3 regions of the Micromonospora sp. NPDC005163 genome follow, and region 3 is predicted to be linked to each of the others. Evidence: riboswitches for the same ligand, from Rfam matches in the RefSeq annotation. Region 3 holds a riboswitch; each other region holds the start of a gene.
What was found. A riboswitch is a leader RNA that binds a small molecule or an ion and turns the genes downstream of it on or off. The one in region 3 is predicted to bind cyclic di-AMP.

Region 1: linked by a shared signal. The riboswitch ahead of ACWD6N_RS32055 (LysM peptidoglycan-binding domain-containing protein) and the one ahead of ACWD6N_RS04255 (coiled-coil domain-containing protein) in region 3 are both predicted to bind cyclic di-AMP.
Region 2: linked by a shared signal. The riboswitch ahead of ACWD6N_RS31490 (coiled-coil domain-containing protein) and the one ahead of ACWD6N_RS04255 (coiled-coil domain-containing protein) in region 3 are both predicted to bind cyclic di-AMP.

What each region holds. Positions count from the first base shown of each region.
Region 1 is NZ_JBSFYP010000074.1:7,661-14,774, forward strand. It holds gene ACWD6N_RS32025 (VOC family protein) at 1-352, shown strand, start outside; gene ACWD6N_RS32030 (FMN-binding glutamate synthase family protein) at 414-1,988, shown strand; gene ACWD6N_RS32035 (GNAT family N-acetyltransferase) at 2,046-2,564, shown strand; gene ACWD6N_RS32040 (GNAT family N-acetyltransferase) at 2,561-3,085, shown strand; gene dinB (DNA polymerase IV) at 3,131-4,318, shown strand; gene ACWD6N_RS32050 (hypothetical protein) at 4,430-4,777, shown strand; gene ACWD6N_RS32055 (LysM peptidoglycan-binding domain-containing protein) at 4,847-5,494, opposite strand; cyclic di-AMP (ydaO/yuaA leader) riboswitch at 5,496-5,667, opposite strand; gene ACWD6N_RS32060 (hypothetical protein) at 6,049-7,114, opposite strand, start outside.
Region 2 is NZ_JBSFYP010000071.1:10-7,123, reverse strand. It holds gene ACWD6N_RS31515 (hypothetical protein) at 260-589, shown strand; gene ACWD6N_RS31510 (carbonic anhydrase) at 682-1,305, opposite strand; gene ACWD6N_RS31505 (alpha/beta fold hydrolase) at 1,486-2,430, shown strand; gene ACWD6N_RS31500 (HelD family protein) at 2,538-4,655, shown strand; gene ACWD6N_RS31495 (cation diffusion facilitator family transporter) at 4,762-5,679, shown strand; cyclic di-AMP (ydaO/yuaA leader) riboswitch at 5,821-5,953, shown strand; gene ACWD6N_RS31490 (coiled-coil domain-containing protein) at 5,959-7,023, shown strand.
Region 3 is NZ_JBSFYP010000003.1:178,972-186,085, reverse strand. It holds gene ACWD6N_RS04280 (hypothetical protein) at 1-704, opposite strand, end outside; gene ACWD6N_RS04275 (heavy-metal-associated domain-containing protein) at 719-928, opposite strand; gene ACWD6N_RS04270 (metal-sensitive transcriptional regulator) at 1,083-1,379, shown strand; gene ACWD6N_RS04265 (heavy metal translocating P-type ATPase) at 1,419-3,512, opposite strand; gene ACWD6N_RS04260 (YibE/F family protein) at 3,823-5,199, shown strand; cyclic di-AMP (ydaO/yuaA leader) riboswitch at 5,366-5,496, shown strand; gene ACWD6N_RS04255 (coiled-coil domain-containing protein) at 5,501-6,520, shown strand; gene ACWD6N_RS04250 (carbonic anhydrase) at 6,576-7,114, opposite strand, start outside.

The DNA of each region.
Region 1 (7,114 bases), on a different contig from region 3:
CTACCACCGCGTGTTCGGCGGCGACCTGACGATGAACACCTTCGGCGAGTTCGGCAGCACGGAGCCGGGCCTGTCCGACCAGATCATGCACGCGCGGCTGGAGTCACCCAACGGGTTCACCCTGATGGCGTCGGACACCGCGCCCGGGATGAACCATGTGCCCGGCACCAACATCGCGATCAGCCTCGGCGGCGACAACGCCGACGAACTGCGCGGCTACTGGGCTCAGCTCTCCTCGAGCGGGTCGGTGACCATCCCGCTGGAGAAGCAGATGTGGGGCGACGAGTACGGCCAGTGCGTCGACCCGTACGGCATCCACTGGATGGTCAACATCACCCAACCGCAGGCCTGACCAGCGCACCGTCGCCGGTCAGCCGGTTTGGCCGACAGCGCGGGCGGAAAGAGTGGCGGGCATGAGATGGGCCCGTCGAGCCGTACCCGCCGTCGCCGCTGCCGTCGCCGCGCTCGCCGCGCGGGACCTGATCCAGCGCGACCACGCGCTGCTGCGCAACTTCCCGGTGCTCGGGCGGGCCCGATACCTGTTGGAGGCGGTCGGGCCGGAGCTTCGGCAGTACATCGTGGCCGGCAACAACGAGGAGCGGCCGTTCACCCGGGACCAGCGCCGCTGGGTGTACGCGTCGGCGAAGCAGCAGAACAACTACTTCGGCTTCGGCACGGACAACGACATCGAGTACACCCCCGGCTATCCGATCATCAAGCACCGTACCTTCGGCCGGGCCGTGCCGCCGTCGACGCCGGCCGCCGGGCAGGACGTGCGACTGCCCTGCGCCAAGGTGCTCGGCGCGGCCCGGGGGCGGGCCCGCGCGTTCCGACCGGAGTCGGTGGTCAACATCTCCGGGATGAGCTTCGGCTCGCTCTCCGGCAACGCCGTCGCGGCGCTGAACAGGGGTGCCGCACTCGCCGGCTGCCTTCAGAACACCGGCGAGGGTGGCCTGTCGCCGTACCACCGCCACGGTGGTGAGCTGGTCTTCCAGCTCGGTACGGCGTATTTCGGCTGCCGGGACGTGCACGGCCGGTTCAGCCTGGACCGGTTGAAGGATCTGGTCGCCAGCGCGCCGGTGAAAGCGCTGGAGATCAAGCTGAGCCAGGGCGCAAAGCCCAGCCTCGGCGGGCTGCTCCCCGGCGCGAAGGTGTCCGCCGAGATCGCCGCCACCCGGGGCATTGCGGCCGGTCAGGACTGCGTCAGCCCCTCCCGACACGCCGAGTTCTCCGACTGCGACAGCCTGCTCGACTGGGTGGAGCTGCTGGCCGCCGAGACGGGCCTGCCGGTCGGCATCAAGTCGGCGGTCGGCGACCTGGGCTTCTGGCAGGAGCTGGCCACCCTGATGCGGGACACCGGCCGGGGCGTCGACTTCGTGACGATCGACGGCGGCGAGGGTGGCACCGGCGCCGCGCCGCTGATCTTCACGGACTCGGTGTCGCTCCCGTTCCAGCAGGGCTTCTCCCGGGTGTACAAGGTCTTCGCCAAACACGACCTGCACGAGCAGGTGGTCTTCGTCGGCGGCGGCAAGCTCGGCCTGCCGGACAACGCCATCGTGGCCTTCGCGCTCGGCTGCGACCTGGTCAACGTGGGTCGGGAGGCGATGCTGTCGATCGGCTGCATCCAGGCGCAGAAGTGCCACACCGACACCTGCCCCACCGGCGTGGCGACCCAGAACGCCTGGCTGGCCCGGGGGCTGGACCCGACGCTGAAGTCGGTGCGCGCGGCCAACTACCTGCGGACGCTGCGCCGGGACCTGGTGAAGGTCGCCGAGGCGTGCGGCGTGGAGCACCCCGGCCTGATCGGCACCGACGCGGTGGAGATCCTGGACGGCCGCACCGGCTCCACTCCCCTGCACGAGGTGTACGGCTACCGGCCGGAGTGGGGCCTGCCCTCGCCGGCCGACCGGGCGGAGATCGTCCGGCTGATGGCACCCGAGGCGCCGCAGGGCGGCAGCGCGACGCCCTCCCCCACCGCCGTCGGCTGACCGGCGCTCGCCGATAACCCCTGGAGGCGGACGCCGGGGGCCCCGTATCGTGGCGCGGTGCTGATCAGACGCGAGACGCCCGCCGATGTCGACGCCATCCGCGCGGTGCACGCCGCCGCCTTCACCGCGCCGGACGGTGGCGTACCGGTCGAGGCGACCCTGGTCGACGCGCTGCGCGCCGACGAGGGCTGGCTGCCCGCGTACTCCCTGGTGGCGACCGACCCGGACGGGCAGGTGGTGGGGCACGTGGTGGCCACCCGCGCCCAGGTGGCCGGCCAACCGGTCGCCCTCGGCGTGGGGCCGCTCGGCGTGCTTCCCGACCGGCAACGGCGCGGGGTCGGCTCGGCGCTGATGCACGCGGTGCTCGGCGCGGCCGACGCCCGGGACGAGCCGCTGGTGGTGCTGCTCGGCCACCCCGACTACTACCCGCGATTCGGGTTTCGACCGGCCGTCGAGCTGGGCGTCACCCCGCCGCAGCCGTGGGGCCCGCAGTACTTCCAGGCCCGCCCGTTGAGCGCGTGGCGGGAGTCGATCCGGGGCGAGTTCCGGTACGCCGGCCCGTTCGACGAGCTGTGACCGCACCGCAGATCCGGCGGCGGCGCGCCACCGACCTCGACGGATGCGTGGCGGCGCTCGCCCTCGTCCATGGGGCCGACCGGTACCCGCTGAACTGGCCCGCCGACCCGCACCAGTGGCTACGCGAGCCCCGTCCGGCGCGCGCGTGGGTCGCCGTCGACGCCAACTCGGCGATCGTCGGGCACGTGGCGGTGCAACGGCTGCCCGACCCGGCGGACGGGTCGCTCGCCCGGCCGACCGCCGAGGTGACTCGCCTCTTCGTGTCGCCGACCGCCCGCGGGACCGGGCTGGGCGCTGCTCTGCTGACCCGGGCACGGCGGTGGGCGGCCGAGCGCGGGACGGACCTGCTGCTCGACGTGGCTGTCAGCGACACCGCGGCCACCGCCCTCTACGAGCGCACCGGGTGGCGGTGCACCGGCACCAGCACGGCGCAGTGGACCGCCCCGGACGGAAGCGCCGTGTCACTTCATCACTACACGCTGCCAACGGGCGGGGAAATCAGCGACCGGCGGCCCTGTTAGCGCAGCTCACTGTGGTGATCGCGAACGCCATGCGAACATATGTACGTGTCGCCCGGGGCCAGCATCCTGCACGCCGACCTGGACGCCTTCTACGCGTCGGTCGAGCAGCGCGACGACCCGCGCCTGCGGGGGCGGCCGGTGATCGTCGGCGGCGGCGTGGTGCTGGCGGCCAGCTACGAGGCGAAGGCGCGGGGCGTACGCAGCGCGATGGGCGGCCAGCAGGCGCGGCGGCTCTGCCCGGACGCGATCGTCGTGCCGCCCCGGATGTCGGCGTACACGGCGGCCAGCCGGGCGGTGTTCGAGATCTTCCGGCAGACCACCCCGCTGGTCGAGGGGCTTTCCATCGACGAGGCGTTCCTGGACGTGGGCGGTCTGCGCCGGCTGGTCGGGCCGCCGGCCGACATCGCCGAGCGGCTGCGCCGGGAGGTCCGCGAACGGGTCCACCTGCCGATCACCGTGGGCGTGGCCCGGACGAAGTTCCTGGCGAAGGTGGCCAGCGGGGTGGCGAAGCCGGACGGGCTGCTGGTCGTCTCGCCCGACGCGGAGCTGGCGTTCCTGCACCCGCTGCCGGTGGAGCGGCTGTGGGGCGTCGGCCCGGTCACCGCCGCCAAGCTGCGGGAACGGAGGATCCGCACCGTCGGCGAGGTGGCCCGGCTCGGCGAGGCGGCGCTGGTGTCAATACTCGGCGCGGGCGCCGGCCGGCACCTGCACGCCCTGGCGCACAACCGCGACCCGCGGGCCGTGCTGGTCGGCCGCCGACGCGGCTCGATGGGCGCGCAGCACGCGCTGAGCCGTACGCCACACGCGCCGGCGGAACTGGACGCCGTCCTGGCCGGCCTGGTCGACCGGGTCACCCGGCGGATGCGGGCGGCCGGACGGTCCGGGCGCACGGTGATGCTGCGGCTGCGCTTCGGCGACTACACCCGGGCCACCCGCTCGCACACCGTCCGCAAGGCGACCGCGGACACCACGCCGCTGCTCGCCGCCGCGCGGGCGCTGCTGGGGGCCGCCCTGCCCGAGATCGACCGGCGGGGCGTCACGCTGATCGGCGTCTCGGTCGGCAACCTGGACGACAACCCGGTCCAGCCGGAGCTGCCGTTCCACCACAATCCGGGAGCCGAGCTGGACGCCGCGGTGGACGCGGTCCGCGACCGGTTCGGATCGGCGGCGCTCACCCGCGCGGTGCTGCTCGGCCGTGATCCGGGCGTCGAGGTGCCGCTGCTGCCGGACTGACCGCACCAGGTGGCGGCGGGGCGAAAGCGCCGGACATCACAGCGGCGAGGGGTTTGGCGACGGCCGCAGCGGGTCACGTAGTGAAGATCAGTCTGACCAGGGGGGACCACCATGTCCGACGACACCAGCAACCGTCCGAGCCGGCGCGAGCAGCGTCCCGGCGACGTGACCGACCCGCTGCTCTGGCAGCTCGCGATCGACGTGCTCAGTGCACATGAGCCGGACGAGGACGGCGCCTGCCGCAACCTGCTCTGCGCCGGCCAGCCGTGGCCGTGCGCGGCCCGCAGCTCCGCTGAACAGGCGCTCCGGCTGGCCCGTGGTGCGGCCGGCACACCGTCCACAGTCGCTCCGACGCGGGGCGAGGAAACAACCGCATCCGCTGACCGGCCCGCTGAGGGCGTTCCGACCGCGCGCCGGGCCTGGTCGGCGCGTCCCGAAGCCGCCGTGTCGGCCGCCTGACGCCCACCCCTTCTCGACACGCCCGCGGGCGCCCGGCCGGAGTCCGGTCGAGCGCCCGCGCGTCGTGTGTCAGAGGGCGAGCCGCTGACCCGGGAAGATCAGACCGGGGTCGCCGCCGACCACCTGACGGTTGCGCTCGTACAGGGCCTGCCAGCCGCCGGCCACCTGATGGGCCTGGGCGATCTCGGACAGGGTGTCGCCCGGCTTGACCAGGTACGTCCTGCCGTCCGTGGAAGGCGCGGTGCGCTTGTGGTTGCGGGTCGCCGGCTGCTCGCCGCGCGACGACCGCTCCCGGGGCTTGGACGTCGACTCGGACTTCTTCGTCGCGGACTTCGCGGCGGAGCCGCCCGACGAGCCGCCCTTCTTGCCGCAGGTCGGCCAGGCGCCGATGCCCTGCCCGTCGAGCACCTTCTCGGCGATCGCGATCTGCTCGCCGCGGCTGGCCAGGTCGGCGCGGGCGGCGTACTTCTTGCCGCCGTAGCCGGCCCAGGTGCTCTGCGAGAACTGCAACCCGCCGTAGTAGCCGTTGCCGGTGTTGATGTGCCAGTTGCCGCTGGACTCGCACTGGGCGATCGCGTCCCAGTTGACCCCGGCCTGCGCCGGGGCGGCCGGGCCGAAGAGGGCGACGGCGCCGGTGACAGCGCCGACGGCCAGGGTGCCGACGGCGACGCGGCGGGTGGTGACCCGCCGATGACGGGGCGTGTGTGCAGATGACATGTGAGGCTTCCTCCACGCCGGCGAGGTGAGCTGTCGGGTTCGGGCCGAGGAGCCCGGCCGCGCGGTGGCGGCTTCACCCCGAGGTGACGTGCACCGAGGAACGTTGGGTCCCCCGCTCCTGCCCGGGTGACTGGGTTCCGACGACCGGGGGCAGGATTTGGCGTTGCCGGTCGCGGTGTCCGCATTGGCGAACCCGACCGACGTTAGGCACGGTCGGTGACGGTCGCCCACCCCCTGTGAACTTCTTCACCGGGCCGCGCGGGGCGAGCCGCGTAGCGGTTGCGGGCAATCGAAGTGTGTGCAGTGACCACCATGGACCGTTTCCGATCAGGCCGGCGTTTCAGGTCTCGTGCCGGAGCCAGGCCACGATCCGGCGAGCAGTTCGACGTGTCCCGGCGACTCGTACGACCGGACGTCGTGACCGAGGGCGCTGTAGACGATCTGGCTGGTCCCGACGGTTCGTGCCCAGACGAGCGGTGGCTGGTCGCGGCGACCAGGCGACTTCGCACCGCTTGCCGCATCCCCTGGTACGCCGACCGTCCCGCCCGGTGCGGTCAACGGCCGCCGGGCGGCGTGGCACGGCGAATCCGGGCGGCCGTCATCTGCCACGCCTGCGCCTCGTCGACCAGGCAGCCGGCGAGCAGCTCGCGGCCCCGGGCGAGAACCGCGAGGGCGTCGGGGTGGCCCGGCAGCCACTGTTCGGCGTCCCCGACAGTCAACTCGGCCCGCCGGCCGGGCAGCGGCGTCGCCCCGGGTGGCAGGCCACCGAGCCGGTCGAGGTGCCCGGCGGAGAGGATCTGGTACCACATGGCGTCGGGGATGAGCGCGTCGGCGAGCATCTCCACCCCGGGCCGCCGGGTCACCGGCTTTCCGTCGCTCGGGAGCCGCTGCGACCACTGTGGCGTGCTCACCCGACGGCTGTCCGGCTCGGCGTCCACTCCGGCCCAGACCAGCAATCCGCTGTGCGCGTGCAGCTTGTCGCGCAACCGGTGCATCGGCCCGGCCAGGTCGCCAGCGTCGGCGGGGTCGGCGCGCGGCTGCGCGACGGAGAGCGCCGCCGCCGGTAGCACGTCGTGGTAGCCGCCGACGGTCGCGGCCACCAGCCGGTTGGTGAGGTCGCCGGCGAGCAGGGTCACCGTGATGGCTGTGGGCAGAGTAGACAGTACGGTGGCGGTGGCCGAGCCGGCCGCCTCGGCGGTGAGCGGAACCCGCACGCCGAGCACGACAGCGCTCAGCTCGTCCGCGGGTCCGCGCTCGGCGTGCAACCAGTCGAGCGCCACGTTCAGCAGGGGCGGGGGCAGTTGGCACGGGGCGTCGCCGAACGGCGCGCCGAGTGGCCCGCGCAGGTAAGCCCGGGCGGACACGCCGAACTCCTCGATGTCGTGGCTCGGGCCGCGCCGGGCCACCGAGACCAGAGCGTCGCGCACACCGGCATCGCGCAGTTGCCGGGCCAGCAGCTCCGGTATGGCGAGGACATGCTCGGCGGGGATCGGGCCGAAGTCGATCACGAGGAGCTGCGCGCCGGGCAAGGCGATCGGTGACGAGACGACGGCCGGGCCCACCCGCTCCCCGCCGGCTCCCGTCGCTTCGAGTCGGAGCAGAGCCTGCCGGAGCGCGGCC
Region 2 (7,114 bases), on a different contig from region 3:
GGAGTTGTTGCTGCTACACATGATTACTCGTGTGACGGATGGTGCGCCAGAGAATCGGAAAAAACGCCGGCCGGAATAGCCGGACGGGTGGTCCCCGTTGCCTCTCAGGACACCGCGACGACCAGCCTGATGTCGTGGTCCTGTACAGTTCCATCGGCGGCTTGTGCCGCGCACAACTTCGTGGGTCGACCCAGGTGGTGGCCCGCACACAGCCCCCGGACGTTCCAGTCCTCCCGTACGTCTTGCAAGGAGTACCTCCGTGGCGAGCAACACCTCTAAGACCGCGCGCGCGTCCGTCCGGGCCGGCCAGGCTGGCCAGGGTGGCGCCCTCAGCGTGCTGGGCGAGTTCAAGTACCTCATCCCGCTCAACGGCGGCAAGCACGCCTACGTGCGCAACCTGACCAACGGCAAGACCGCGCACCTGCGCACCGACTCCGAGGCCTTCGTCGAGGAGATCCGGGTGCTGGCCGCGGCCGGCCACGCCGCCAAGATCCGGGCGGAGATCAACAACCTGAACACGACCCACCCGGGCGACGGCTGGGACGCCACCGAGAAGCGCCTGGTCGAGGCCGGCGTCTTCGAGGGCTGAGCCCTCCCCCACCGCTACACCTCGAACCGCCCGCCGGGATCTCCCGGCGGGCGGTTCCGCGTTCGCCACCTGGCCGCCGGGCCGCCGGGGGCTCAGGCCGGGTCCAACAGGGCGACCTCCCCGGTGGCCAGGTCGTAGAGACCGCCGACCACGGCCACCCCGCCCGCGGCGACCGGCCCGGCCAGCAGGTCGTCGTGGCGCAGGGTCCGCACCGTGCGCCGGACGTGCCGGCGGATCGCCAGCGGATGCACCGCGGGGTCGTCCAGCCCCGCCTCGGTCACCGCCGGAGCGATCTCGTCCACCAGGTGGGCCAGCGACCCGGCGGGACGCACCCCGGCGCGCAGCGCGTCCACCGCGGCTCCCACCGCGCCGCACCGCTCGTGGCCGAGCACCATCACCAGCGGTACGCCGAGCTGGCCGACCACGTACTCGATCGAGCCGCACACCGCGCGGTCCAGCACGTGCCCACCGGTGCGGATCACGCAGATCGCGCCGAAGGTCTGATCGAAGATCGCCTCCAGCGGCACCCGCGAGTCGATACAGCCGAGCACCACCGCGTACGGCTGCTGGTCGCCCGAGGCGGCCGCGGCGGCGGTGACGTCGTGTCCGTGCACCGGCTGGCCGCTGACGAACCGCCGGTTACCGGCGAGCAGCTCGGCCAGCGCGGCGCGCGGCGTACCACCGGCCTGCCGCCCCGGTGCCGACGGTCCACCCACCGGCGGTCCGGGCGTTGCCCCCGACGACCCCATGCCGTTCAGCTTGGCCCGCTGTGGGGTGGCCACGGGCGGGGTCGGGAATGTTCTCTGCGCGTGATTGGCGTGGTGTCATGGCGGGTAGCCGGTGTTACCGCCGGGTATGCCGGTGCGGTTCGTGCCGGGCGGCCCTGGGAGGTGGCGATGCCGGAGCGGTTCGAGGTCGGTCTGCCCGACGGGGTACGCCTGCACGTCGAGGCGACGGGGCCGACGGACGCCCCGGTCACCGCCGTTCTGCTGCACGGCTGGACGCTGGACGGGCGCAGCTGGCACCGGCAGGTCGACGCCCTCACCGGGTCGTCCGGCGACGCGGTGCGGGTGGTCACCTACGACGCGCGGGGGCATGGCCGGTCCAGTTGCATGCCGCTGCCCACTGCCACCCTGGCCCAGCTCGGCGACGACCTGCTCGCGGTGCTCGACGCGGTCGCGCCGACCGGGCGGGTGGTCCTGGTCGGGCACTCGATGGGCGGCATGACGATCATGGAGTACGCGCACCGCCACCCGGCGCACTTCGCCGCCCGGACCGCCGGCCTGGTCTTCGTCTCGACCACCGCCGAGGGGCACACGCACACCGTCTACGGGCTCTCGCCCCGGATCGCCCGGCTGATCCGGCTGGCCGAGACGACCGGCGCCGGGGTGCTGGCCCGGTGCGGTTCGTGGCGCGCACCCCGGGCGCTGCTGCGCGCGCTGCAACCGAGCATCCGCTGGATGCTCTTCGGCGACCGCTGCGATCCGGCCGACATCCGGCTGGTGACCTCGGCGGTGGCCCGCGCCTCGCTGCGCTCGATCGGCGGGTTCCGCGCCTCGATCGGCGCCCAGCACCGGCTGGACACCCTCGCCGCGCTGGCCCACCTGCCGGCGGCCGCGCTGGTCGGCGACCGGGACCGGCTGACCCCGCCGCCGTGCGCCGAGTCGATCGCCGCGGTACTGCCGGCCACCGACCTGACCGTCTGCCCGGGGGCCGGGCACATGCTGATGATGGAACGCCCGCACGAGGTGAACGCCGCGCTGACGGGCGTCCTGAGCCGGGTGCTCGCCGAGCCGGCGCCCCGCGCGAGCGGCACGACCCCCGCCGGGACGGGTGTCTGACCACGTTCCCGCACCTCGGGCGCGGGAGGCCGGGCCCAGGGCCGTACCCTTCTGCGGTTGGCCCGCGCGGTTCGCGCCGCTTGCCGGCGACATCGAAGGAGCGTGCGTTGACCGACCAGACCGCCCTGGAGCAGGAGATCGCCGTCGAGCAACGGCACCTCGACCGGGTGTACGCCCGACTCGCCGAACTGCGGCGGTCGGCGGTCCGCGCCGAGCGGGACGGCTACCGGATGGCCCGGGTGGGCACCTTCGGCGCGCTCGTCGAGCGCGACGCGATGGTCTTCCACGCCGCGCAGCGGCGGCACACCCTCGACGCCGAGCACGAGGGGCTGGTCTTCGGCCGTCTGGACCTGCGGGACCGGCAGGTGCTGCACGTCGGTCGGCTCGGCATCCGCGACGAGGACGCGACGACGCTGGTCGTCGACTGGCGGGCACCGGCCGCCGCCGCCTTCTACCAGGCCACCCCGGCCCAGCCGCAGGGCGTGGTGCGCCGGCGCACCATCCAGTCCCGCAGCGAGCGGGTCACCCGGATCGAGGACGACCTACTGGACCCGACCGCCGCTCCCGAGGGGATGACGGTGGTCGGCGACGGCGCGCTGCTGGCGACCCTGTCCCGGGCCACCGGCCGGGGCATGCGCGACATCGTGGCGACCATCCAGCGGGAGCAGGACGAGGCGATCCGCTCGCCCGGCTCCGGGGTGACGATCGTCGCCGGCGGCCCGGGCACCGGCAAGACCGCGGTCGCCCTGCACCGGGCCGCCTATCTGCTGTACTCCGACCGCAGCCGGTACGCGGGCGGCGGCATCCTGGTGGTCGGCCCGTCCTCGGTCTTCGTGGAGTACATCGCCTCGGTGCTGCCCTCGCTCGGCGAGGACACCGCGACCCTGCACTCGCTGGGCACCCTATTCCCGGGGATGACCGCCACCCGCACCGACTCACCCGAGGTGGCGGCGGTGAAGGGTTCGCTGCGGATGCGCCGGGTGCTGGAACGCGCGGTGCGGGACGCGGTGCCGGGCGGCCCGGGCGAGCTGCGGCTGCTCTACCGCGGCACGCTGCTGCGGCTGGACCGGGCCGAACTGGACGGGATCCGGGACCGCGTGCTGAACCGGGGTGCCCGGCGCAACGAGGTCCGTCGGGCCGGCTTCGACGGTGTCTTCGCCGCGCTGTGGGCACAGGCTCGCCGGTTGGGCATCGGCCGGCTGCCGGAGCAGCGGGCCTTCGAGGACGAGATCGCCGAGCGGTCGGAGTTCCGGGAGTTTCTCAAGGCGTGGTGGCCACGGCTGCACCCCCGGCACGTGCTCGGCTGGCTGGCCCGACCGGATCGCCTGCGCCGGTACGCGGGTGGGATCCTCTCCACCGCCGAGATCCGGCTGCTCAGCGCGGCGTACCAGAATCTGGACGCCGCCGGGTTGACCATCGCCGACGTGGCGCTGCTGGACGAGCTGGACGCGCTGCTCGGCAAGCCGGCGCAGCCGGCCCGCGCCCGACGTGACCCGTTCCAGCTCGCGGGCGGGGTCCGCGAGCTGAGCAGCTTCGGCGACCGGCAGCGGGCCGCGCGGGCGGCGGCCCGGGAGCGGCCGGCGGACTACCGGGAGTACGCGCACGTGGTGGTGGACGAGGCGCAGGACGTCTCGCCGATGCAGTGGCGCATGGTCGGTCGGCGCGGCCGACTGGCCTCCTGGACGGTGGTGGGTGACCCGGCGCAGACCGCGTGGACCGGTGACCCGGAGGAGCTGAACCGGGCCCGGGACCAGGCGCTGGGCCGACGCAAGCGGCACGACTTCACGCTGACCACCAACTACCGCAACTCGGCGGAGATCTTCGCGGTGGCGGCGGCGGAGATCCGCCGGATCTATCCCGACCTGCCGCTGCCGACCGCCGTCCGCTCCACCGGGGTCGATCCGGTCGAGCTGGTGGTGCCCGCCACCGAGCTGGAGACCGCGACCGTGGAGGCGGCCACCGGCCTGCTGGCCGAGGTGGAGGGCACGGTCGGGGTGATCACCCCGGTCCCCCGCCGCGACGAGGTCGCCGGTTGGCTCGGCGCGCTCGGTGCGCCGCGGCTGCAGGTGGTGACCAGCCTGGAGGCCAAGGGCATGGAGTACGACGGGGTGGTGCTGATCGCCCCGAGCGAGATCCGGGCGGATCCGGGCGCCGGGGTACGCACCCTCTACGTCGCGCTCTCCCGCGCTACCCAGCGCCTCACCACCATCGACCCGACGGGCTGACCTGCGGCGGCGCCCCTCGCGGGTCGGCGACCTGCCGTACACTTGCATACATAGCGATGTGAGCATACATTTGACCCGGTCCCGATCGACGGCGGAGGGTGGTCTCGTGGGCGCAGGTCATGACCACCACCACGGGTCGGTCACCAACGCCGCGCACCAGCACCGGGGGCGGCTCTGGACAGCGTTCGGGCTGCTCGCCGCCCTGATGGTGGTCGAGGCGGTGGCCGCGTTCCACACCGGCTCCCTGGCCCTGCTCTCCGACGCCGGCCACATGTTCACCGACGTGCTCGGCATCGGGATGGCGCTCGCCGCGATCACCGCCACCCGGCGGGCCACCGGCGACCCGCAACGCACCTTCGGGCTCTACCGACTCGAGGTGCTCGCCGCGCTGGCCAACGCGGTCCTGCTCTCCGGTGTCGCGGTCTACGTGGTGATCGAGGCGATCCGCCGGTTCGGCGACCCGCACGAGGTGCTGGCCGGTCCGATGCTCGCGGTGGCCGTGCTCGGCCTGCTCGCCAACGTGGCCGCCTTCGGCCTGCTCCGCGCGGGCGCCCGGGAGAGCATCAACCTTCAGGGCGCCTACCTGGAGGTGCTCGGCGACCTGCTCGGCTCGCTCGGCGTGATCGGCGCGGCGCTGCTCATCCAGGTCACCGACTGGTGGTGGGCCGACCCATTGGTCGCGGTCGCCATCGGCGTGTTCATCCTGCCGCGCACCTGGCGGCTGGGACGGGCCGCGGTCCGCATCCTGGTGCAGGCCGCCCCGGAGCACCTCCAGGTCACGGCCGTGCACGACCGGCTGGCCGCGGTGCCCGGCGTGGTCGAGGTGCACGACCTGCACGTCTGGACGCTCACCTCGGGCATGGAGGTGGCCTCCGCGCACCTGACCATGGCGCCCGGCGCGGATGTCGGAGTGGTGCTCACCGCGGCACGCACCGCCCTGCACGAGGACTTCCGGATCGAGCACGCGACGTTGCAGATCGAACCCGGCGCGGCCCCCGGGGCGTGCGGTTCGGTCGAATGGTAGTGCGTTTCAGGAGTTTTACTCGGCTTGGCCGGAATTTTCCGTGACGACGCACGCACCGTCCGTCACATCGGCTGCACTGGTCCCATCGGCACCGGTAGGCTCGGTCCCGGCCTCCACCCGGCGGCGCCCTCCCGGCGCCGGTGGCGGTCGCCGCCTAATCGCCCGAACGGGGCGAACCGGGGAACCATGTTCCTGGGGTGCATCCGCGTCCGCGGTAGGGATCTTCCGTCCCGAACCCGTCAGCTAACCCGGTCGGCGGCTGACGGAAGGACATGCGTAGTGGTACCAGCACGACCACCCGCCGCCCGACTGGCGGCCCTGATCGTCGCGATGTTCGCCCTCAGCGTCGCGATCCCGGCCGGCGCCGCCTCGGCCGCTCCCCCGACCGGCCAGCGGGCCGCCGCGGCACCCGACGGAGACGAAGAGGGCGGCACCCCGGCGCTGCGGGCCCAACTGGAGGCGGCCAGCAAGGGATACCTGGACGCGAAACGCGCCCTGGACACCTCCGTGCGGCGGCAGCAGCAGCTCGCCACCCAGCTGAAGACCACCGAGATCGAACTCACGGCGCGCAGCGGCAAGGTCGACGAGATCGCCGGACTGGCCTACCGCACCGGCCGGCTCGGCACGGTGTCGGCGCTGCTCAGCAGCAGCACCCCCGAGGGCTTCATGGACCGGGCCGTCACGCTGGACGCGGTCGCCGCCAACGAGGACCGGGCGCTGCGCGACCTCACCGCCACCAGGGACGAGGTCAATCGCACCCGCATCGCCCTGGACGGCGAGATCCGTGAGCAGCGCAAGCAGGTCACGGTCATGGCCAAGCGCAAGGAGCAGGCCGAACGGGCGCTGACCGTGGCCACCACGAAGGCCCGTACGACCGCCGACGGCGGCTCGAACCGGGGCACCTCCACCGCCAACGCCACGGCCGCGCCGCGCAACTCCGACGGCTCCTGGCCGTCGGAGTCGTGCAGCGTCAACGACCCCACCCCGGCCTCCGGCTGCATCACCCCGCGCACCCTGCACGCGCTCAACCAGGCCAAGGCGGCCGGCTTCACCCGGTACGTCTCCTGCCACCGCAACGGCGGCTCCGGCGAGCACCCGAAGGGCCGGGCGTGCGACTTCGCCGCGCAGAAGGGCGGCTTCGGCGGCGACGCCACCGGCGGTGACAAGACGTACGGCAACAACCTGGCCGCGTACTTCATCCGCAACGCCGACCGGCTCGCCGTGCTGTACGTGATCTGGTACAGGCAGATCTGGCTGCCCAGCAGCGGGTGGAAGTCGTACAGCGGGGCGGGCGGCGACCCGTCCAGCGACCACACCAACCACGTGCACCTGTCGGTGTACTGACCCGCCGGCCGGGGGGCCCCCCCCCCGGGGGGGGGCCCCCCCCCGGGGGGCGGGCGCGTTCCGCCCTTTTTGCCAGGCGGGGGGGCCCCGC
Region 3 (7,114 bases):
TCACCCCGGCGCAGCGCCACGAGATGGCCGTACGCGCCCAGGTAGGGCTCCAGGTCGGTCACCGGCCGCCCGTCCCGGCTGACGGTCAGTGTGAGCGGCGAGGTCCGGCCGGGCTGCACCGCGCCGGCCAGGGTGACCGTGTAGCCGTCGACGGTCGTGCTGGTCGCCGGCGCGGGCAGCGGCCGTTCGGCCAGCGTTCCGGGGACCGTCACGTCCACCCCGAGGGTCAGCGGCTCTCCCCCGGTCGGGGCGAAGTCGGCGAACGCCCGCCACTGCCCGGGGCCGGCCAGTGGGGTGGCGACGCGCCACGTGCCGTCCGGGGCCAGGTCGGGATGCACGTGGCGGAAGCCGGAGAGGTCCCGCCGAGCGACGATGAGATGCATCCGCTTGTCGTGCGCCACGTCGAACCGGGTCACCGGTCGGCCGTCCGGGCCGCCGATCCGAAAGGCGAACTCGCCGGCCGGCGCGGCGACCGGTTCGAGGGTGTAGCCGCGGTCGGCGACGAGCAGGCCGCCGGGGAGCCGGTCGGCCGCCTCATCGTGCTCTCCGTGGCCGGCCGGGCCCGGCTCGTGGGCGGCCCCGTCGTCGTGCCGGTTCTCGGCGACCGGGGCGGCGGGACCGGCCACCTGACCGATCCCGTACGCCGCGCCGAAGACCGCCGCGAGGCCGAGGGCGAATCCGCCCAGTCTGGTCACCGTATTCATGCCGGGCCTCTCGATCAGGCGTCGACGAGGTCGTAGCCGGCCTCGTCGACGGCGGTCCGGACGACTTCCACGTCCAGCGGCTGGTCACTGCTGACGGTGACCCGGCCGGTGGCCAGGTCGACCTGAACCTCGCGCACACCCGCGATGGCGCCGACCTCGGCGCTGACCGAGCTGACGCAGTGCCCACAGGTCATGCCCTGCACCTGGTACGTCGTGTTGACCATCGAACCGTCTCCCTCCGCCACCTCCGAGCCTATACCCCCCAGGGGTAAATCGAAGGCGGACGTCTGTCCTTGTGTTGTACCGGTACCCGGTGGGGGTATCCCCGACAGAAAGGGACAGTACCATACCCCCCAGGGGTAGGCTACCCTGGTCGCCATGACCGCACCCACTCCGATCCGCGGATACACCGCCAGCAAGGATCAACTGCTCGCGCGGCTCCGCCGTGTCGAGGGGCAGGTCCGGGGCATCGAGAAGATGGTCGACGACGACCGCTACTGCATCGACGTGCTCACCCAAATCTCCGCGATCCAGGCCGCGCTGGACAAGGTGGCGCTGGGGCTGCTCGACGGGCACGCGCGGCACTGCATGCACGAGGGCGCCGCCGAGGGCCGGGCCGACGAGATGGCCACCGAGATGATGGCGGCGGTCGGCCGGCTGATGAAGCGCGGCTGAGACCGGGTGACGCTCGCCCGGTCCGACCGGACCGGGCCGTCACTCGGTCTCCGGGTCGAGGCGTACCCCACGCAGCAACTGGGCGTTGAGCGCCACCACGATGGTGGACGCGGACATCAGCACCGCGGCCAGCGCCGGGCTCAACGCCACCCCGGCCCACGCCAGCACCCCGGCCGCCAGCGGCAGCGCCACCACGTTGTAGCCCGCCGCCCAGGCCAGGTTCTGCCGCATCTTCCGGTACGACGCCCGCGAGAGCCGGACCACGGCACCGACCCCGCGCGGGTCCGACGAGGCCAGCACCACCCCGGCGGACTCGATCGCCACATCGGTGCCCGCGCCGATCGCGATGCCGACGTCCGCCCGCGCCAGCGCCGGCGCGTCGTTCACCCCGTCGCCGACCATCGCCACGGTCAACCCCCGCCGCTGAAGCTCGGCCACCCGGCCGTCCTTCTCCGCCGGCAGCACCTCGGCGAAGACCTCGTCGACACCCCGCCGGAAACCCAGGTCGGCGGCGACCGCCTCGGCCACCGGACGGGCGTCACCGGTGATCATGGCGATGGCGCGGACGCCCGCGGCGCGCAGCTCGACGATGGCCTCCCGGGCCTCCGGACGTACCTCGTCGGTCAGCGCGAACGCGCCGAGCACGGCGTCCGGCGGCCGTACCAGGTACAGCACCGCGGCGCCCCGCGCCGACCAGTGGCCGATCGCCGCCTCCAGCTCGGCCGGGAGCGACAGGCCCAGCTGCCGCAGCAGCGCCGGACCGCCCACCGCGTACTGCGTACCGTCGACGGTGGCCTGCACCCCGCGCCCCGGCAGCGACCGGAACCCGACGGCCGGGGCCGGTCCGACGCTCCCGGCCGCCGCCACGATCGCCCGAGCCAGCGGATGCTCGCTGTCGGACTCCACGCCGGCCGCGATCCGCAGCACCTCGTCCCGCGCGACGCCGGGTGCCGTCGCCAGGTCGGTGACCACGTGCTCGCCCCGGGTCAGGGTGCCGGTCTTGTCGAACAGCACCGCGTCGACGGTCCGCATCCGCTCCAGCGCCAACCGGTCCTTGACCAGGATCCCGGACCGCGCGGCCAGTGCGGTGGAGAGCGCGACGACCAACGGAATGGCCAGCCCGAGCGCGTGCGGGCAGGCGATCACGAGGACGGTGACCGCGCGGACCACCGCCTCGTCGGGCCGGCCCAGCGCGGTCCAGACCAGCACGGTCAGCACGGCGGTGCCGGTGGCCAGGTAGAACAACGCGGCCGCGAACCGGTCCGCCAGCAGCTGGGCCCGCCCGCCGGAGCGCTGCGCCTGCGCGACCATCCGCTGGATGCCGGCGAGCGCGGTCTGCTCACCCAGCGCCTCGACGCGGACCCGGATCGCCGAGTCGGTGGCGACGGTGCCGGCCACCACCCGGTCCCCTGCCGACCGGGCGACCGGACGCGACTCTCCGGTGATCATCGACTCGTCCAGCTCGGCGCCGCCGTCGACGATCCGCCCGTCCGCCGGAACCCGCCCACCCGGCCGGACCAGCACCACCTCGCCGACCCGCAGCTCGGTCACCGGCACCGGCTCGACCCGCCCGTCCGCCGCCACCCGCTCGGCATCGTCGGGCAGCAGCGCGGCCAGTGCCGCGAGCGCGCCCCTGGCCTGACCGATGGCCTTCATCTCCTGCCAGTGCCCGAGCAGCATGATGGTGACCAGCGCGGCAAGCTCCCACCAGAAATCCAGGTCGAAGGCGCCCACGCTGGTGGCCAGTGACGCGGTGTAGGCGACGGTGATGGCCATCGCGACCAGCAGCATCATGCCCGGCGCCCGATCGCGGACCTCGCGGACCGCGCCGACCAGGAACGGCCAGCCGCCCCACCAGAACACCACCGAGCCGAGCACGGGCCCGACCCAGGACCGGCCCGGGACGTCCAGCCCGAGGCCGAGCCGGTCCAGCACCAGGTGGCTGGTCAACACCACCGGCACGGTGAGCACGAGGCAGACCCAGAACCGGCGGCGGAACATCGCCGGATCGTGCCCGGCGTGCTTGTCGTGCTGATGTGGCCCGCCGTCGGCGTGTCGCTGGTGGCCACCGGGCCCGGCGTGGCGCTCGTCGGCGGCGGGACGATCGGGGTCGGGCGGCGACGGAGCGGGCATGACTCCAACATGCCGGTCCGGAACCCGCCACGCGAGCGGTTCGACCACCCGACACTCCGGCACGACCTGCGTCCCCGGGTCGGGCTGGTTAGCATTCCGACGATGGCCCTCCGGATCCCGCTACGCAGTTGGGCAGAGGTGCCGCCACGTTGTGGCGTCACCTCCCGCCGACCGGGCCGAGCTTTCACCCTGCGTGGTCACGAGGTCGCCGTCCAGCGATCCGGCGCGCTCGTCGCCGCTTTCCCGCGGCGGCGGTGAACCGACCGGCCCGTCGGCACGTACCCCGCACCGGATCGTTGGGAGTCTCGCATTGGGTTCCGACCACACCCGCTCCGCTCCGTCCGCCCCACCCCGGGTGCGACGGATCCTCGTCGCGACGGTGGTGCCCCTCTTCGTCGCGACCGTGCTCGCCGCGGTCGTGCTCTGGCCTCGCGACGGGTCACCGCGGACCGACGGCGGTGCGAACGTGCCGCGCTACCACGGCACGGTGACCCGGGTGGTGACCGAGCCGTGCCCAGCGGCGGCGCCGAACCCCGAGGGCACACCGAGCGTCGGGGACGGGCCGTGCGGCACGGTGGACGTCCGGGTGAACGACGGGCCGGCCTCCGGCCAGCGGATCCAGACACCCGTGCCCGCCGGACCCGGCGCGCCCCGGGTCGAGGTCGACGACGAGGTCATCCTGGTGGAGCTGACCGACCCGACCGATCCGACCGCCAGCAGTTGGAACATCGCCGAACACCAGCGCGGCGCGCCGCTGCTGTGGCTGGCGGTGATCTTCGCCGCCGCGATCGTCGCGTTCGGCCGGTGGCGGGGCCTGGCCGCTCTGGCCGGGTTGGCCGCCAGCTTCGCCATCCTGCTCACCTTCGTGCTGCCCGGAATCGGCGCCGGCCGGTCGCCGCTGCTGGTAGCGGTGGTCGGTGCCGCGCTGATCATGTTCGTGGTGCTCTACCTGACGCACGGGGTCAGCGCGCAGACCTCGGTCGCGGTGCTCGGCACCCTGGGCAGCCTGGTCCTCACCGGCGTACTGGCCACCATCGTCAGCGGCGCCACGCACCTCACCGGCTTCGGCAGCGAGGACGCCACCACCCTGTCGATGTTCCAGGCCGACGTGGACCTGCACGGCCTGCTGCTCGCCGGGATCATCATCGGCTCGCTCGGGGTGCTCGACGACGTGACCGTCACCCAGGCGGCCACCGTGACCGAGCTGGCCAACGCCAACCCCGGGCTGACCCGGTTGCAGCTCTACCGGGCGGCGACCCGGGTCGGCCGGGCGCACATCGCCTCCACCGTCAACACCATCGTGCTGGCGTACGCGGGCGCCTCGTTGCCGCTGCTGCTCCTGCTCACCGCTGACTCGCGACCGATCGGGCAGATCCTGACCAGCGAGTTCCTCGCGCAGGAGATCGTCCGCAGCGGGGTCGCCACGCTCGGGCTGATCGCCGCCGTACCGCTGACCACCGGGCTGGCCGCGATGGTGACCGCAGCCGGCCGGCAGACCACCGCGCCCGCCGCCGAAGCGCCCGCCCCGCGACCCCAGCCCGACCGCGCCGAGGCACTGGCGGCGCTGAGCTCCCCGCGCACGGATCGGCCCGACCTCACGTCGCCCGACCCGACGCGGACCACACCCTCATCCACCGCCACCGACCGGTGGCCAGAGCCGAACAGGAGCACGGATACGGCATGGTGACACTCCTCAACGTGACCACGTCGGGCGTCCGCCCTGAGAACCGCATCACTGGTCACTCAGCGCCATGGCGAAATGACGCTTTTAGTCGGTATCAGGGCGTAGCTCAGCCGGTGGGCTCTCGGGTAACCTCACTGCCGGTTACCGATGAAGGCGCGAAGCGGCGCCTGCGGTGCCACCGCCCAATCGCCAACCGGCGAGCCGGGAACCCAGGTACGTGGGGTGAATCCGCGACAGCGGTAGGGGCCACTTCCGCCCCGAACCCGTCAGCTAACCCGGTCGGCGGTCGACGGAAGGGAACATTGTGACGGCACCCCTACGCCGCTGGTTGACACCCGTGGTGGCCGTGATCGCCGCACTGACCGTGCTCGCCGGGCCCCTCCCGGCGCAGGCCGCCCCGACGACCCCCACACCGTCCGGGCACGAGGAGGACGGCGAGCCCCAGTTGCTCAACGACGTGATCGAGCAGACCAACCGCAAATTCTCCGCGGCCAAGTCCAAACTGAACACGTCGAAGAAGAAGCAGCTGCAGCTGGCGCTGGAGGTCGACCGGGCCAAGGCCGACCTGAACGCACTGGCGCCGCAGGTCGGGCAGATCGCCGCCCAGTCGTACCGCACCGGCCGGATCGGCCCGCTGGCGATGCTGCTGGAGAGCGAAGCCCCGGACTCGTTCGTCCAACGTGCCGCCGCGCTCGATGAGATGAACATGGTCAACGAGAAGAAGCTCGCCGAGGTCAACGCGGTGAAGACCCGCGCTGAGCAGGCCAAGCTGGCCCTCGACGCGGAGGTCCGCGAGCAGCAGAAGCAGACCGCCCTGATGGCCAAGGAGAAGCGCGAAGCGGACAAGGCCCTCGCCCTGGTCGGTGGGAAGGGCTTCACCGGCGGGCTGGTGTCGGCCACCTCACCGGTCGCCCGGCTCGGCCCGGGCCGGACCGCCGACGGCGACTGGAAGTCCGAGTCGTGCAGCCAGAACGACCCGACCACGTCCGGCTGCGTCACCCCGCGCACGCTGCACGCGTACAAGGAGGTCAAGCGGGCCGGATTCAACCGGTTCGTCGGCTGCTACCGATCCGGGGGGCCGTGGGAGCACCCGAAGGGCCGCGCCTGCGACTGGTCTCTGCAGAAGAGCGGCTTCAGCCCGTGGCACAACGAGGACACCCGGACGTACGGCAACAACGTCGCCGCGTTCCTCATCCGCAACGCCGACCGGCTCGGCATCTACTACGTGATCTGGAACCGGCAGATCTGGTTCCCGGCGACCGGCTGGAAGTCGTACAGCGGGCCGTCGAACCACACCGACCACGTACACATGTCGCTGCTCTGACCCACGCTCTCCGTCGAGGGCCGTTCCGCGTGACGCGGAGCGGCCCTCGACGCGTTCAGGCGGCGGGCGCGGCCGGACCGACCGGCGTGCTGGCGTCGATCGGTCCGTCGAGCGTCGTGGCCGGCACGGCGGCCACCGGACGCACCACTCCGGCGGCCAGCCGGTACGACACCCCTACCACCGCGCACCGCCCCCGCTCCACCTCGGTGGCCAGCACGGGCGACTGCCCGAGCAGCGCCTCGACGGTCTGTGCGATGTGGATGTCGACGATGCGGCCGATGTCGTCCACCCCCTCCGCCTCGGCCCGACGCAGGCTGGGCAGCACGGCGTCGACCACCGCGCCCAGGTGCCCCTGGGGCGGGTTGCCGGTGGCTGCCGACTCACGGGCGGCCTGCACCGCACCGCACGAGTCGTGGCCGAGCACCACCACCAGCGGGGTGCCGAGCACGGTCACCGCGTACTCCACGCTGCCCAGCACCTCCGGGCCGGTGGTGTGCCCGGCGGTACGGACCACGAACAGGTCGCCCAGCCCACGATCGAAGATGATCTCGGCGGCCAACCGTGAGTCGGAGCAGCCGACGATCACCGCGAAGG